One region of the Exiguobacterium sp. s26 genome, then DNA from elsewhere that is predicted to be linked to it. Evidence: riboswitches for the same ligand, from Rfam matches in the RefSeq annotation. Region 1 holds a riboswitch; the other holds the start of a gene.
What was found. Region 1 has a riboswitch for S-adenosylmethionine ahead of msrA (peptide-methionine (S)-S-oxide reductase MsrA). Riboswitches for the same ligand answer to the same signal wherever they lie in the genome.
Positions count from the first base shown of each region.

Region 2: it holds a riboswitch for S-adenosylmethionine, as region 1 does, so the genes downstream of both, KNP82_RS01670 (LVIVD repeat-containing protein) here and msrA (peptide-methionine (S)-S-oxide reductase MsrA) in region 1, are expected to answer to the same signal.

Region 1 is NZ_JACSLS010000003.1:274,500-283,339, forward strand. It holds gene KNP82_RS06170 (HD domain-containing protein) at 1-422, shown strand, start outside; gene KNP82_RS06175 (sodium:calcium antiporter) at 630-1,631, shown strand; gene KNP82_RS06180 (bifunctional glycosyltransferase family 2/GtrA family protein) at 1,734-2,795, shown strand; gene KNP82_RS06185 (3'-5' exonuclease) at 2,839-3,405, opposite strand; gene KNP82_RS06190 (four-helix bundle copper-binding protein) at 3,471-3,803, opposite strand; tRNA gene KNP82_RS06195 (tRNA-Ala) at 3,917-3,989, opposite strand; gene KNP82_RS06200 (GRP family sugar transporter) at 4,124-4,987, shown strand; gene msrA (peptide-methionine (S)-S-oxide reductase MsrA) at 5,017-5,529, opposite strand; SAM riboswitch class I at 5,594-5,695, opposite strand; gene KNP82_RS06210 (hypothetical protein) at 5,740-5,901, opposite strand; gene KNP82_RS06215 (amidase family protein) at 6,013-7,416, shown strand; gene rlmN (dual-specificity RNA methyltransferase RlmN) at 7,486-8,547, shown strand; gene KNP82_RS06225 (SMP-30/gluconolactonase/LRE family protein) at 8,724-8,840, shown strand, end outside.
Region 2 is NZ_JACSLS010000001.1:331,733-340,572, reverse strand. It holds gene KNP82_RS01690 (acylphosphatase) at 1-51, opposite strand, end outside; gene KNP82_RS01685 (alanine/glycine:cation symporter family protein) at 144-1,526, shown strand; gene KNP82_RS01680 (L-lactate dehydrogenase) at 1,562-2,536, opposite strand; gene KNP82_RS15650 (DUF6678 family protein) at 2,646-2,975, opposite strand; gene KNP82_RS01675 (hypothetical protein) at 3,100-3,453, opposite strand; gene KNP82_RS01670 (LVIVD repeat-containing protein) at 3,523-4,905, opposite strand; SAM riboswitch class I at 5,017-5,131, opposite strand; gene KNP82_RS01665 (YciI family protein) at 5,222-5,596, opposite strand; gene sufB (Fe-S cluster assembly protein SufB) at 5,731-7,128, opposite strand; gene sufU (Fe-S cluster assembly sulfur transfer protein SufU) at 7,148-7,582, opposite strand; gene KNP82_RS01650 (cysteine desulfurase) at 7,572-8,792, opposite strand; gene sufD (Fe-S cluster assembly protein SufD) at 8,794-8,840, opposite strand, start outside.

The DNA.
Region 1 (8,840 bases):
GCGACCAGTCGTGGTATTATCACGAATTGCTCCAAGCGTTCAAACCGTTCAGTCAGACGACGACGCTCATCGAATCGTTCGAGACAGAGCTGAACCTATTGTTTTATGGCGTCGCCGACGAGCGGTTCGACAAACTCGGAAAACTGTTTGACGTCATTCAGCGAGGATTCCATGAAGAGGACTGGCTCCAAGAGACGTCGACGCTCTGTCAGACCGCCTATGAGATCCATGAGGCGATGCGTGAAGGCTATCGTCACGTCACGGACGTCAATCAACCGGAGCTTGACGGCCTGTCCGCTCAATTGAAAGAAGGAGGACTCTGGGAACCGTTACCGCTCCCGATGCTTCAAGCGATTGAAGAACTGTCTTACCGGACGGCGATGCCAGTCGATGACGTCATTTCACATTTAAAGGTCAAATGATTGTCAAATGAGATGTAACGTGATATATTCGTCGTGAACATAAGAGGGGGAGTAGCGACCACACCTGTGGTCGATGGGTCGTCATTACGGTGCAATGCACTCGGTCCATCGAGCTTCTTACCAAGTCCGCAAGACCTTTTTATGGATGCTTTTTCGGCGTCCATAAAAATGTCTTTTTGAATTCACGAAAAGGGGAGATTTATTCAAATGGTATTTATTTATTTCATCTTGGCCGCTGCCATCACCGTGTATGCCGCCATGAAACTCTCGACTTACGCTGACGTCATCAGTGAGAAGTCGACGATGAGCGGGATGCTCGTCGGGACAGTGCTGCTGGCGGGTGCGACATCGTTGCCGGAAGTGACGACGAGTGTCTCGGCTGTCTTGATCAACAACCCGGATATCGCCATCGGTAACATGCTCGGGTCGAACTTGTTCAACATCTTCATCTTGGCGATGTTCGACCTCTTCTATCGTCAGAAGCGCATGTTCAATGAGGCGAGTCGAGATCATCTCTATACAGCTGGTCTAGGTCTCATGTTGACGCTCGTCACGATGATTGCCCTGATCGTGCGCATCGATTTCACGATTCTCGGCATCGGAATTGACGCCTTGTTGATCGCGGTATTGTACGGGATCGGGATTTACTATATCGGCAAGCGCCCGCAACAACCTGCCGTCGAGCGGGAAGCTGCACATGAGGCCGTACAAGAAATCGGCGCGAGTGCGACGAGTTCGATCACGGTCAAACGTGCGGTCATCGGCTTCATCATCGCCGCACTCGTCATCATGGGGGCGGGGACAGCACTATCGGTATTGGGCGATCAGATCGCCGTCGTCACGGGTCTCGGTTCGAGCTTCGTCGGTAGCTTCTTGATTGCCGCGACGACCTCGCTCCCGGAGGCTGTATCGGTATTTGTCGCCTTGAAACTTCGTAACGTCAACTTGGCGTTCGGTTCGATTTTGGGAAGCAACATCTTCAACATGCTCATCATCGCCATGTCGGACGCGTTTTACCAAGACGGTTCGATTCTGGCCGACGTGGCTGCGTCTCACTTAGTGACGGCGATCGGCATCACGATTTTGTCGGTGTTGGTCATGTATACGCTCCTTCGTAAAGACGTGACGTCGAAGTTCCGCTATGTCTTGCCGTCAGTGCTCGTCGTACTCGTCTACTTCGCTTCGTCTTACTTCATCTTCATCGGTTAATCTGGCACGGTGTCCTCCGAGGCACCGTGTTTTTTATTTGCCGCGGACCGAGGAATCACTTTTCATCGTCTTGGGTATAGAAGGAGGGAAGGAGGGGTGGCGATGCAAATGCATTCCGTGGAACGTCTAGATAAGTATGTCGTCGTGATTCCGGCCTATAATCCGGATCAAGCGCTTCTCACACTTGTCCGCGAGCTGAAAGAGACAGGGTTTGTCCATGTCATCGTCGTGAACGATGGAAGTGCCGAGACGTCCCAAACTGTCTTCGATGAGGTCGGGAAGTGGGTGACGACTGTTCTCGTCCATGAACGGAATCAAGGCAAGGGTGCGGCGTTGAAGACGGGGATTCGTCACGTCGTCGAACGATTCCCCGGTACGCATGGTGTCATCACCGTCGATGCGGACGGACAACATCTGCCGGAAGATGTAAGACATGTATATGAGGCGGGTATTCAGCGGCCGCATCATCTGGTCATGGGTTGCCGTGATTTCTCGGGCGCACACATTCCGTTCCGGAGCCGATTCGGGAACCAGATGACCCGTGGTGTCATGCTCGTCGGCAGCGGACTTCGGCTGAAAGATACCCAAACCGGTCTACGGGCGGTTCCATTGCGCTATGCGGAACAGTTGCTGGATGTGCCTGGGAACCGCTATGAGTTCGAGATGAACATGTTGACGTTCACGAAACGTTGGCAAGTCCCGATTCAACAGATTCCGATTCAAACCGTGTATGTGGCCGAGAACGCTTCGTCCCATTTTCGGCCGGTCATCGACTCAATTCTGATTTATCGGATGTTTTTAGCCTATTCATTATCCTCGGTCGCCTCATTCTTATTAGATATCGGCGCCTATGCCTTATTCATCTTTTTATTGAACCCGTGGTTCGAGACGACCCATGTCTTGATTGCGACGGTATTGGCCCGCATCATCTCGTCCTTATTCAATTACATCGTCAACCGAAAAGTCGTGTTCCATTCGAAAGCGAGACGGGCGATGCCGAAATACTTCGGTCTCGTCGGCGTGCAGATGGCGTTGTCGGCCGGTCTCGTCTATGTATTGTTCCTGTTGTTTCGGGACGGGGAAGTGTGGATTAAAGTGCTCGTCGACAGCCTTTTGTTCGTCGTCAGTTATTACGTCCAAAAAAGATGGATCTTTAAACGGTGACAGGCCAAGACGATTGTCTTGGCCTGTCTGGCATGCTTATGGGTCAATAGGCGAGCTTCCCGAGCTTGACCGATGTATAGCGGTGCAGTTCACGCGGGTCATGAATCCCGGTCTTCTGCATCATGTCGCGCATGAGCAACGCGCAGACGCGGGCATCTTCAGCCGCATCGTGATGGATGAACGGGACGTTCAAATATTCCGCCATCGTGTTCAGCTTGTGATTCGGCAGTCCAGGATACAGTTTTCGCGACAGCTTGACGGTACAGCCGTACTCGATCGTCGGAAACGTATATAAATCATATTTGGCGATCGCTTTCTTGAAAGCGCCCATATCGAATGAGGCGTTGTGCGCCATGACGAGGTCGACATCCCGCAGCGTCGGATAGAGCTGTTCAAGCACCTCGGGTAAGGCTGGGGCGTCCCAGACGTCGCTCGGCCGGATGCCGTGGACGCGGATATTGCCTGCGTCAAAGTCTTCTTCTGGATTGACGAGTAGTTGGTTCGTCTCGATGATTTCACCGTCGACGAGTAGGCTCCAGCCGACAGAGCAGATGCTGCGACTATCGCGGTTGGCCGTCTCGACGTCGATGGCAAGAATTGAATGTGACATAATCGGTCCCTTTCTCATAAAACAAGTATAAAAAAAGTCTAACATATCGTTAGACTAAAAAGCGATTATGCGGCCACGAGGTTGCGACACGCCTCGGCACAGCGGAGACACGCTTCGGAACAACGTTGGCAATGGTCATGCAAATGGCGGCCACATTCGACGGCGCACGTGTCGCACACCTGGGCGCAGAGTGCAGCAATCGGTTTGGTGAAAGCCGAATCGGTCTCGAGCGCGTTCAAGGCGAGCGCACACACTTCCGAACATTCTTTCGTCAGCCGGATACACTCGGCGACCATCAATAAATCCTCTTCTTGTAAACATTTTGAGAAACAGTGATTGCTTGCCCGCATACAGTCGATGACGGCTAAAATGGTCTCTTCGACAGAGGCACGATCCATAGTAAGTCCCCCTTAGAATAATGATGTCTTACAATCATTACCCGCTACCAGGTGACTTAAACCGGGCGGAGACGCAAAAAAGTCACCCCTCAAATGAGTGGTGACTTCCATAATGGAGCATAGCGGGCTCGAACCGCTGACCTCCACGCTGCCAGCGTGGCGCTCTCCCAGCTGAGCTAATGCCCCGTTCGAAAATTATTATATCATCCTAGTAAAACATTTGGCAATGGGTATTTTTAAATTTTTTTGAACAAAGTTTAATCGGGCGTAAACGTGGGAAAATCATGGGTAATGTTATTCTACGAAAGCAGGTGTTATCTATGGAAATGATTTTACTCGCACTCTTACCTGCCTTGATGTGGGGGAGTATCCCACTCATCGTCTCGAAAGTCGGCGGCAAGCCGATTCAACAGTTAATCGGGACGACGATTGGGGCGATGGTGATGGCGGTCATCATCGCACTCGTCTTCAATCCGGAGTTCACGACGCTCGCAATCGTGACCGGCTTCATATCTGGTGTGTTCTGGGCACTCGGGCAATATTTACAGTTCCAGTCGTTCCAAATTTTAAGTGTATCGAAAGCGATGCCGATCAGCACCGGGATGCAACTCGTCGGGACGTCGTTGTTCGGGGTCATCGTGCTCGGCGATTGGAAGACGACGACCGAGTTGTGGCTCGGCTTTTCTGCGCTCGTGTTGATTATCATCGGGGCGGCACTGACGTCATACCAACAACAAAAAGATGGCGATAGCAGCGGCGCCTTGAAGAAAGGTTTGCTCGTCCTGCTCGTGTCGAGTATCGGTTATGTGACGTATGCCGTCTTGACGAACTATTTCGAGGTCGACGGCATCACGGCCATCTTGCCGCAGTCGGTCGGGATGTTCGTCGCGGCGCTCTTGTTCAGCCTGCGTGAGAAAGATGTGAAGAAGTTCGACCCGAAGACGTTCAAAAACATTTTGGCCGGTCTCGCTTGGGGGATCGGGAACTTCGGGCTGTTCGTGTCAAGCGGTGAGGTCGGCATCGCGACGTCATTCGCCTTGTCCCAATTGAACGTCGTCGTGGCGACGCTCGGCGGGATTTATCTATTGAAAGAAGAGAAGACGACGAAAGAACGGGTCTTCGTCTTTATGGGAATCGGGCTCATCGTCGTGGCCGGATTCATGCTCGGGATTGCCAAGAGCTAAAAAGACGGGTCAGACGACCCGTCTTTTGTTTACCAGGCTTGCTCGATGAATGCGTCGCGCCCAGATTTCTTCCGGTCCTCTTTATAGTGGGCCGGATTTTTTTTATGGAAGTCTTGATGATATTCCTCGGCCGGATAGAACGTGTCGGCCGGTAGAATCTTCGTGACAATCGGCTGTTTGAAGCGTCCGCTCGCCGCGAGCGCGTCGCGACTCTGTTCTGCTTTCACGCGTTGGTCTTCCGTATGATAGAAGATGGCCGGCGCATATTGGCTGCCGCGGTCTTGGAACTGGCCGCCGTCATCGGTCGGGTCGGTCTGAATCCAATATAGTTCGAGCAGTCGTTCATAAGCGAACAGCGTCGGGTCGAACGTGATCTCGACGACCTCATAGTGTCCCGTCGTCCCTGTCTTCACTTGTTCATACGTCGGGTCATTGACGTGACCTCCCGTATAACCGGATACGATTGACTCGATGCCAGGTTGTTCCTCGAACGGCGTCACCATGCACCAAAAACAGCCGCCTGCGAATGTTGCTTTTTCCATTAATAAGTCCCCCTCATGTTCATTTCCAAAAAAAAGCGCCCATGTCATCGACATGAGCGCTCTGTCATATCGGCCAAGGCAAACTGCCTTGCTGGAAGTAGCACCTTGCCGAAGCAGGTTGCTGTGAAGTCATAGAGCCAGGTCTCTCGTTCACTCGAGATATCGATATGTAGTTGGTGAGAGCATCATACCATCAGATTTGAAGCGGCGTCAACGGTTTGGTTTGCGTCGAAGTTGGACCAAGGTGGCGCCGAGAATCAAGATGACGAGGACGATGGAGAGCGGTAGCGTATACGGAGCGTCCCCGGCATATAGCTGTAAGAAGAACAAGGCAAAGACGGACAATAAGACGAGAACGTACGAACGGTTCATAGTAACCTCCCTTTTCTTTCAGTGTACCAAGTTACATATTCGTTGGCGAACGAAAACAGGAAATCATGTGGCGATAGCGAATACCATCGAGTGACCAAAGGAGGAATCTATATGACTGAACCAAACACATGTTTCGAACTCGATATCGAGACCGCCCATCGCGGATATAAAGAAGGAACGTTCACGGCGCGTGACGTGACGGCCTATTATTTGACTCGAATCGCCCAGTTGAACGATAAGCTGAGAGCGGTCATTCAAGTGAACCCGGACGCCTTGTTCGAGGCCGAGGCGGCCGACCGGGCGTTTCGACGAGGTGACCGCTTGCCGTTGCTCGGCATCCCGGTGTTGATTAAAGACAATGTCGAGACGGCCGGATTGATGAAGACGACGGCCGGGGCCGTCGCCCTCGCGCATCACTTCGCCGGCCGGGACGCCCATCTCGTCCAAAGCCTGCGCGCGAGCGGGGCCATCATCCTCGGGAAAGCGAACTTGTCCGAATGGGCCAACTTTTTGACCGAGGGCATGCCGAACGGCTGGAGTGGGGTCGGTGGCCAGACGCTCAATCCATATGGGGACAAGCTCGATGTCGGAGGGTCGAGTTCAGGTTCGGCGTCAGCGGTCGCGGCCAACTTGACGTTGCTCGCCGTCGGCAGCGAGACGAGCGGCTCGATTATCCACCCGAGCGTCCATAACGGAATCGTTGGTATCAAACCGACCGTCGGGTTGATTAGCCGCAGCGGCATCATCCCGATCTCCCGGTCGCAAGACACGGCCGGCCCGATGGCACGGACACTCCGGGATGCGGTGCTCGCCCTTGAGGCGATGGTCGGGGAAGATCCCGCTGACCCAGCGACGGCGCATCTTCCGGCCGGTCCGCCTTACCGGACTTGTCTCGATGAGCGGCAAGCAGTCGGGATGCGTGTCGGCGTCGTCAAGACCGATTTGTCGGAAGAAGAGCAGGTGCTCTACGACGAAGCAATCGCATTGCTGAAACAGAGCGGCATCGAGGTCGTCACCGTCGAACTGCCGTCGAAAGCAGGGCTCGACCAAGGGGATATCCTGTATCATGAGTTCAAGCTCGGAATCGAGGCGTATCTCGCCTCGACGAAGCTCCCGTATGAGACGTTGTCGGATTTGATTAATTGGAACAACAGTCATCCGGAGACGATTCCGCACGGACAGAAGACGTTCGAGAAAGCGAACGAACAATCGGGTCGCTTGATTGAGGACGCCTATTTGATGCGCCGCCTCGACGACGTCTATCACGCCAAGACGGACGGCATCGACCGATTGTTGGCCGAGCAGGAACTTCATGCGCTCGTCTTGCCGCATGACCACAATTATGACATGGCGGCGAAAGCCGGCCATCCGACCGTCACGATCCCGTATCGCTTGAAGGCGAGCGGGGCCCCGTTCGGTCTATCATTCACCGGGACGAGCTATGCCGAACGCGACTTGATTCGTCTCGCCTATGCGTTCGAGCGTCACGTGACACGTCCCGTCCCACCGTTATAAGAACGTTGCACCGGTCGTCCACGTCCGCTACAATGGTACGTATGTGGATTGAAGAAAGGACAGATAGCAATGAAACCATCTATATACGGGCTGACATTCGATCAGCTGACGGAAGCGTGCGTCTCTTGGGGATACAGCGCCTTCCACGCTAGACAAATCTGGGACTCGCTCTATATCGACCGAGTCAAGCACATCGAGGACATCTCGGTACGGGCCGAGGTACGTGAGGCGCTCGCCGCCGAATACGTCATCTCGACGCAAGACCTGTTCGTCAAACAAGAAGCGGGCGACGGGACGGTCAAATTTTTACTTAAACTGCATGACGGACACTATATCGAGACGGTGCTCATGCGTCACAAATACGGACGTTCGGTCTGTGTGACGACGCAAGTCGGCTGCAACATCGGCTGTAGCTTCTGTGCGAGCGGTCTCTTGAAGAAGACGCGCGATTTGACGGCCGGCGAAGTCGTCGAACAGATCATGACCGTGCAACATTATTTGGACGAGGTCGGGGAAGGTGCCCGCGTCAGTCATATCGTCGTCATGGGAATCGGGGAACCGTTCGATAACTTCGATAACTTGGTCGATTTCCTCCGTGTCGTCAAAGACGAACGCGGACTCGCCATCGCACCGCGTAAAATCAACGTGTCGACGAGCGGTCTCGCCGACAAGATTTACAAATTCGCGGACCTCGATCTTCGCATCAATTTGGCGCTGTCACTCCACGCCCCGAACGATGCGTTGCGGACGCAAATCATGAAAATCAACCGGGCGTTCCCGCTCGACAAGCTCATGCCGGCCATCCGTTATTACGTCGAGAAGACGAACAAACGCATCACGTTCGAATATATTCTCTTATCGAAAGTGAACGATTTGCCGGAGCACGCCGAGGAACTCGCCGACTTGATTGACGATATTAAAGACAAGTCATACGTCAACTTGATTCCGTACAATCCGGTCAACGAGCATATTCAGTATGAGCGGAGCACGTCTGAGGACATCATGGCGTTTTATGACGTCTTGAAGAAGCGGGGCATCAATACCGGTGTCCGTCTCGAGCACGGGACTGATATCGATGCGGCCTGTGGCCAGTTGCGCAGCAAGCATATGAATGTCGAAGGCGCAAAATGACAGGGACTCCTTGAATCTCATGATTCAAGGAGTTTTTTTGTCTTCTGCCCTAGAAGGATGCCGGCCCGGTTCAATATTTTTCTTCCGAGCGGTTGCTATTTTGGGAAATGTTGAATAGAGATTGCCCCCTCAGGGAATAGTCACTTGAAATCAATGTAGAGAGTGGAGGCAATTCAATGGAGACAGTAAACGCTGCGTTATGGATTCGAGTTCGAAATACGCTTGGGGAAGGCCCGTGTTGGGATGCGGAACTGAAACGCTTCTATTGGGTCGATATCGAGGGACATACACTT
Region 2 (8,840 bases), on a different contig from region 1:
ACCGACCCCTTGGACCCGACCCGATACGACGAGATGCTGTGCTTGTTTCATATAAGTCTCCTCCTCTAATTTGAAAGAATGGGTTTAGCCTCTGTCTCGTTAGGCAACAATGTATAAGTAAAATACTGGATAGGAGTGGTGATGTGGAACAACTTGTGACTGTGGTGACGACAATTTCAGATTGGCTATGGGGTGTGCCAATCATCTCGTTACTCGTTTTGTCTGGACTCTATTTGACGATTCGTTTAGGATTCTTCCAATTCCGATACCCCATCTACATAATGCAACAAACGTTAGGCAGTGTTTTCAAAAAACCAAAAGGTGAAGGTGACATCAGTCCCCGCCAGGCATTGACGTCGGCCTTATCTTCGACGATCGGTGCCGCCAATATCATCGGGGTACCAGCCGCCATCATGTTCGGCGGTCCGGGCGCCATCTTCTGGATGTGGGTCATCGCCGTCGTCGGGATGGCCATCAAGTTCTCGGAGAGCGTCCTCGCCGTCCGTTACCGCGAGAAGAACGAGGCCGGTGAATTTGTCGGCGGTCCCGTCTACTATATGGCGAAAGGCTTGAAGCTGAAATGGCTCGCCTCATGGTTCGCCTTCGCTCTCATGATCGAACTCATCCCGAGTATCATGGTTCAAGGAAACGCCGTCAGTTCGGCCGTCAGAGAGACGTTCAACGGCAATACCCTTGTGACCGGGATTATCGTCGCCGGGCTCGTCGCCCTCGTCGTCTTCGGCGGTATGAAACGCATCGCGAAAGTGACGGAAGTCATCGTCCCGGCGATGGCACTCGTCTATGTCGGTGCCGGTTTCATTATCGTCTTGATGAATTTCTCACAAATCCCGGAAGTACTCGGGCTCATCTTCTCATACGCATTCCAACCGATGGCCGCGCTCGGTGGTTTCGCTGGTGCCGCCATCGCCGAGACGATTCGTTGGGGCTTCGCCCGTGGTCTTTATTCGAACGAGGCAGGACTCGGGACGGCACCGATTGCCCACGCCGCTGCGCAAACGGATCATCCGGTCCGGCAAGGCTTCTGGGCCGTGATCGGGATCGTCATCGATACGCTCATCATCTGTAGCGCGACGGCGTTCGTTGTCTTGTCGTCCGGTGTATGGACACGGGCCGATGCGATGAACGATCCAGCAGCCCTGACAACAATCGCGTTCCAACAGTACTTCGGGTACACGGGCAGCCTGCTTGTCACAATCTCGCTCATCTTCTTCGTCTTGTCGACGATTATCGTCATCATCTTCTACGGGTCGCGCCAAGCCGAGTACTTATTCGGTTTGAAGGCCGGCTTCCTGATGAAAGTCGTCTATATCGGCTCAATCGTCATCGGTGCAATCGGTGGAGCACAGATGATTTGGAACTTCCTTGATTTGATGCTCGCGATGATTCTTATCCCGAACATGATTGCCGTCTTGATGTTGAGCGGCGAAGTGAAGCGCTTGACGACCGAGTTCTTCACGTCCGAGAAATATTATAAGAAAGACGTCGCCGAGAAGAAGGCGTCGTAATGACAAACCCGGCTGCGATTGCAGCCGGGTCCTTTTTATGTTGATGATTCGATGTTGTCAATCGCTTGGCGAATCCGTCCGACCGAGGCATCGAACTGTCCTTGTTCCTCGTCCGTCAGTTCGATCTCGACGATTTGGCGGATACCAGTCCGGTCAATCAAGGCCGGTACGCCGATATGGAGACCTGAGGCACCGTATTCGCCATCGAGATGGGCACCGATTGTCACGACGGAGTTCTCATTCCGGACGATGGCGCGGACGATTCGGAGGAGCCCGAGCCCGATCGCGTAGTACGCCGCGCTCTTATATTCGATGATTTGATTCGCCGCATCGCGGACTCCTTGATAGATGGCGTCCAAATCTTCTTGGCGATACGATTCATTCTCCTCAAGTAGCTGCTTCATCGACTTCCCGTAAACGCGGGCGTTGTCCCAGGCGACGAAGCCCCCAGCACCATGCTCGCCCATATAATAGACGTGGCAGTTCCGTGACGACAAGTCGAAGTACTCGCCTACCTTATAACGGAGACGTGCCGTATCAAGGACTGTTCCTGAACCGATAACGCGATGTTTCGGCAAGCCGGACGCCTTCCAGACGACGTGTGCCATGACATTAACCGGGTTCGTCGCGACGACGATGATACCGTCGAATCCGCTCGCCATAATTTGTTCCGTGACATGTTGCATGACCTTCGCATTTTGTTCGGCGAGGTCCATCTGGGTCTGACCGAGCTTTTGAGCGGCACCGGCCGTGATGATGACGATATCGGCGTCGCGGCAGTCCGAGTAGTCACCTGCCCAAATTCGGACCGGACTCGGGGCGAATGATATCCCGTGATTGAGGTCCATCGCCTCCCCTTCGGCCTTGGCGTGGTTCGAGTCGATCAAGACGAGCTCTTCACAGAGCGCCGCCATCGACAGTTGATAGGCGAAACTGATACCGACCCAGCCGGCGCCGACGACGGCGATGCGGGTGATGTCTTCTGGGTCAATCGTGTTCAAGTGATCCATCTGCTTCATCCCTTTCTAAACGTGTTCTCTTACTTAGCATACCCGACTCGCCTTCGTTTTACGACAAAAACTAAACAATCAGTATATACAAAGTAAATACAGGATTACGCTATACGTCACGTTTCGGTTCAAATATTCCCGTATCTCGAACATAGCCAAAAATTTGAATCGTTTTATTGTCCTGTATAAACGGGATTCGTTCTTTCGTTAAAATAAATATTATTTCATCGGTCATGTCACATACGTCCGGTTCGACGATTGCTCCCTTGTAGACTAACACCTTTGGTCGCAATCGAATCCATTCGATTGATTGTAGAGAAGACTCTATCCAAATGTCTTCCCACTCTCCCCATAACAATTCGTACTCAGACAACGACTCACTTGGAAATAACGTATCTTCTCCTAAGTATTTGATTTGATACGGGAGCGCATAACACAATGCTTCTGATAGAGCTCGATTTCATGCAGTTCTTTTCGTCGGTCCACCCAATTCACCTCTACCGTATTTGTTCTAATTTTACAATCGCTCGTAATACTTCATCCCGATTCTGCTTTTTCTTCATTTACTTAGGCAAGCGACTCTCAATACTGCGATTCGCCCTGTCGCTTGTCCGTATCATCGCCTCGATATAACGCTTCATGTAGCCGAGGTGCTCTTGGTTGTAAGCCCATAGTACATGACCACAACAACCTGTTTGTAGATAGAGCGGCAATCCGAAATGAACATCGATAGCTCCACCGATATATTTTGTACCGTTTTGCTTCATTTGCAGATGACCGCAATGGAAACAGCTCAGGCGTACCTCATTAATCTTCTCCAAAACGTCCGCTCGGCCCCCACATTGTGGACAAATCACAAACATTTGAGACATGAACGTCTCCAGTTCTCGACTCTCTAATAAAAATCGATTGGTCACGACATCGCCCCCTCGTTTCATTATACAAAAAACCAGCGAAGTCGAGCTTCGCTGGTTGTCGAGATGGCATTACTTGTTGGTTTTTTGGAGCACTTTCAACCCTGTACCCATGTCAGACGCGAGCACATAGTTTTGATCGACGTACACGCCCCAGATATTCGCATCGGCCGGCACGTATTTTCCGATTTGTACCGGGTGACTTGGATTCGAAATATCAACAGTTCGAACCCCGCCCGCATAGTGAGACAAGTACAACGTGTTCCCATGTACTTTTGGATCGTGTACCGTTTTACCGAACGTCACTTGTTCAGCCGGATTCTCAGAGATGTCTTCTGTCAAATCCGTCTTGAATTCGCTCAATAGTTTTGGATTCGTTTTGTTTTTAATGTCGAAGATCCGTGTGTATCCGTAAGCTTGTTCGTAGCCTGATTTAACCGGTGCATACACTTCTCTTGTTTCAACGAGTACCGTGCCGCCTTTTGCAAGTGCCGCCGAGTGCGCCGAGCCTTGTTGATCCGATGCGAACGCTGTGCGTCCTTCGTATGTCACGTTATCTGGGTCTGAAATATCCAAGATGATCGTTCCAAGATCCCAGAACGAGAGAAACGCTGTTTTCCCGTTCTCATCCGCATAGGCGCTATGATTGAAGACCGGTCTCTTCTTGCCATCTGGTGCGTTCCAGTTGTATCCGTCAAAGCTTTCATCGACTTCTGCTAATGAGCGTGGATCGAACTCATATAGCTTCTTCGGTTCCGCCGGGTTGGTGACATCGACGAGTTGGAAGTCCTTCTCTTTACCGTGTGAATAGTAGTCCGCGTAAGGGTTCGAGGCAAGGACCAATACCCGGTCCCCTTGTGTCGTCAAGTAAAGCTCATGTGTGCCTCTCGTTTTCTTCGTCACTTCATAGAAACCCAACTTCTTCGGCTCATACGGGTTCGTCACATCATAAATCAGGAATCCACCTTTAGAATTCGGATTTTTAGAGTCGAGTTGTTGTGCCGATACAACCGCCAAATCTCCTTTGAACGATTTTGTGTTCACCGTCTTCACGATTACTTTTTCCTGCCAAGTCCCAGGAATGTCTTGGTCGGCGAATACAGCGACTTCTTTCGGGTTGGATGGATCTTTCAAGTCAAACACGCGAACCCCGCCGTTTCCTCCACCGGCAGTATTTGTTCCTGTGTATGCGAACCCTTTATGGGCGTACACGTCGGCCGTACTATTTTTTACGCCTTCTCGGATTTCCTTTAATGATACTGCTGCCGTCTCATGTAGATACTTGACGTTCTTGCTTCCTTCCGTCACGGGAACCGAACTGATTTCATCCGAATTGCGCTCCCCTTTCTCAATGATGATGTCCCCAAGCTCGTCATGCGCATATGTAACCGGTAAAGCTGACGAGACCGTTAACCCTGTGACGAGCGCTGCACTTAATAAGAATTTTCCTTTCAAAATAAATTCCCCCTTATATTTTTTTGATAGAAACTCTGTTAGAGGCAGAATACAAAAAAATCCTTCTGAACTCATAAACGAGACAGAAGGATTCCTAAAAATTCCGATTTCCTCTCATCTCTCAGCGTTCGCTGTTAGATTTAGCACCGTTTCCGTACTGGCGATTCAGTACGGATGGTTGCCGGGCTTCATAGGGCTAATTCCCTCCACCTGCTCTTAATAAGAGTATTCATATCAAATTACTTTGTATTATGACGACGTTTCCATGGAATGTCAATATATTTTTCTGCATAATCTTTACAGGTGAAGTTTTCATTCACTCTCGCTCCCGATAATAGTGAACCGGCCGAATCTCGAGCCTCCACCCTAACGCTTCCGCTTCGGGCACTTGGGTCGTCGGATGGATGGAAGCGATTCTGACCGCGTCCTCCATATCCACCGCTTCAATCACGAACGCACTTCCCATGACTTCCTTCGATGCCGTAACAGGCCCATCCGTAATCGAAATCTCCTGTGACTCCCGCTTGAGTTGCTTCATGCTCGCTTCAAGCCCCATGTCCAACAACACTTGTTCACTTGCATATAGCTCCTGTAAGTATGGTTCACACGTCGCCATGATTTGATCGATTTCTAGGTCGGTCTTTTCGTTCATTTTGTCAGCGTTGAAATATCCCGTTACCAAGAACATCATGTGATCTTCTCCTCTCGAATCTACAGTCATGCATCATCTTATCCCATTCCCTATTCCCTGTTTACAGGCATTGCCTACACAAAAAGACGGTCGACATGAAATCATGTCAACCGTCTTTCCTCATCTATTCAGGATTATCCAATCGATCCTTCCATCTCAAACTTGATGAGACGGTTCATTTCGACGGCATATTCCATTGGCAATTCTTTCGTGAACGGCTCGATGAAGCCCATGACGATCATCTCAGTCGCTTCTTCTTCCGAGATTCCACGGCTCATGAGGTAGAAGAGTTGCTCTTCTGACACTTTAGAGACTTTCGCTTCGTGCTCGAGTGAGACTTGGTCGTTCAAGATCTCGTTGTACGGGATCGTGTCCGACGTCGACTCGTTATCCATGATGAGTGTGTCACATTCGATGTTCGAACGTGCACCTTTCGCTTTACGACCGAAGTGGACGATTCCGCGATACGAGACTTTTCCGCCTTGTTTCGAAATCGACTTCGAGACGATTGACGACGACGTGTTCGGTGCGAGGTGAATCATTTTCGCGCCCGCGTCTTGGTGCTGCCCTTTACCGCCGAGAGCGATTGAGAGCGTCATACCGCGTGAGCCTTCACCTTTCAAGATGACGGCCGGGTATTTCATCGTGAGTTTCGAACCGATGTTGCCATCGATCCATTCCATCGATCCACCCGCTTCACAGACAGCACGCTTCGTGACCAAGTTGTAGACGTTGTTCGCCCAGTTCTGGATCGTCGTATAGCGGCAATATGCGTCTTTGTTGACGAAAATCTCAACGACCGCTGAGTGGAGTGAGTTCGTCGTGTAGACCGGTGCTGTACATCCTTCGACGTAATGGACAGAAGCGCCCTCGTCGACGATGATAAGCGTCCGCTCGAACTGACCCATATTCTCCGAGTTGATGCGGAAGTAAGCTTGGAGCGGTTGCTCGAGCTTCACGCCTTTTGGTACGTAGATGAACGAGCCACCTGACCATACAGCCGAGTTGAGCGCCGAGAACTTGTTGTCCGTCGGCGGAATCAATTTTCCGAAGTACTCACGGAAGAGGTCTTCGTTTTCTTTGAGCGCCGTGTCTGTATCTTTGAAGATGACACCTTTCGCTTCAAAGTCTTCTTGCATGCTGTGATAGACAACCTCAGACTCATACTGAGCCGAGACGCCTGCCAAGTATTTTTGCTCCGCTTCTGGGATTCCGAGCTTGTCAAACGTACGTTTGATTTCTTCAGGAACCTCGTCCCACGAGTGCTCTGTCTTTTCAGACGGTTTGACATAATACGTGATCTCATCGAAATCGAGTGCCGTGAGATCGCCGCCCCATGTCGGCATCGGCATTTTGCGGAACTGTTCGAGTGATTTCAAGCGGAACTCGAGCATCCATGCCGGTTCTTCTTTCATGCGCGAGATCGTCTCTACGATTTCATTCGTCAAGCCGCGGCCTGAACGGAAAATCGAGATGTCTCGGTCATGGAAGCCATATTTATAATCGCCAATGTCAGGCATGTTTTTCGCCATATCGGTCTCCTCCTTCTACTTACGCTTCCTCGTCGACTCCCTTTTCAAGCGCTTTCCACGCGAGCGTGGCACACTTGATGCGAGCCGGAAACTTTGAGACGCCAGACAACGCTTCGATGTCGCCTAGGTCGAACGTGTCTGTATCATAGTCTTTTCCTTGGACCATCTCCGAGAAGATGGTGGCCAATTGGAGTGCCTCGTCAACAGACTTGCCCTTCACGATTTGAGTCATCATCGATGCCGACGCGAGACTGATTGAACAGCCTTCACCTTCGAACTTGGCATCTTTCACGATTCCGTCCTCGACTTGGAGTTGGAGTCGGAGTGAATCCCCGCATGTCGGGTTGTTCAAGTCGACCGTCACGCCATCTTCGATGACGCCACGGTTTCTTGGGTTTTTATAATGATCCATGATGACCTGTCGGTACAACATGTCGAGATTGTTAAAACTCATAATTGAAATACTCCTTCGTTTGACGTAGCCCTTCGATGAAGCGGTCGACCTCTTCTTTCGTATTGTACAAGTAGAAGCTCGCTCGGGCTGTCGATGATTGCTTCAGGAGACGCATGAGCGGCTGGGCACAGTGGTGGCCGGCCCGGACCGCGATGCCTTGCATATCCAAGACGGTCGCTAAGTCGTGGGCGTGCACGTCACCTAAATTGAACGTGACGAGTCCGACCCGTTCCTCTGGTCCGTAAATTTCAATGCCTTCAATCGTACGCATCTGTTCGATGGCGTACGTCGCGAGCGCCCGTTCGTGGGCTTCGACGTTCTCGAGACCGAGGTCTTCTAAAAAGTCGATGGCCGCTGCCAAACCGACGGCGCCGGCGATAATCGGCGTCCCTGCTTCGAACCGGTACGGGATGTCTTTCCATGTCGACTCATACAAGTCGACGTAATCGATCATCTCGCCACCGAATTCGACCGGTTCCATGTTTTTGAGCAACTGCTTCTTCCCGTATAAGACACCGATCCCGGTCGGACCGAGCATCTTATGGCCTGAGAAGGCGAGGAAGTCGCAATCGAGTGCTTGCACGTCAAGTTTCCGGTGCGGTGCGCTTTGCGCCGCATCGACGACCATGACCGCGCCTTTTTCATGGGCGAGCTTCGCCACATCGGCGATCGGGTTGATCGTGCCGAGCACGTTCGAGACGTGACTCATGGCGACGATTTTCGTCCGGTCCGACAAGACGGCACGGACCGCGTCGAGCGTGACCCGACCGTCCGGCGTCAATTCGACGTAACGGAGCGTGGCCCCTTTACGCTTGGCGAGCTGTTGCCATGGAATCAAGTTGGCGTGGTGCTCCATCGGTGTGAGGACGATCTCGTCCCCCGCGCCGACATTGGCGTCCCCGTAGCTTGACGCGACGAGGTTAATCGCCGTCGTCGTCCCGCGTGTGAAGATGATTTCTTCTGGGACGGCGGCGTTGATGAATGAACGGACGCGCTCCCGCGCCCCTTCATACGCATCCGTCGCGTGCGTCCCGAGCGTATGGACGCCCCGGTGCACGTTCGAGTGGATGCGGCGATAGTAATCCTCGATCGCCTCGATGACAGCAAGCGGTTTTTGGGAGCTCGCCGCGCTGTCGAGATAGACGAGCGGATGACCGTTGATTTCCTGATCTAAAATCGGGAACTGTTTACGAATCGAGGCATCAATCATCTTAACGTACTTTCCCTTCGATGACTTCACGGAGACGGTCTTTGACCG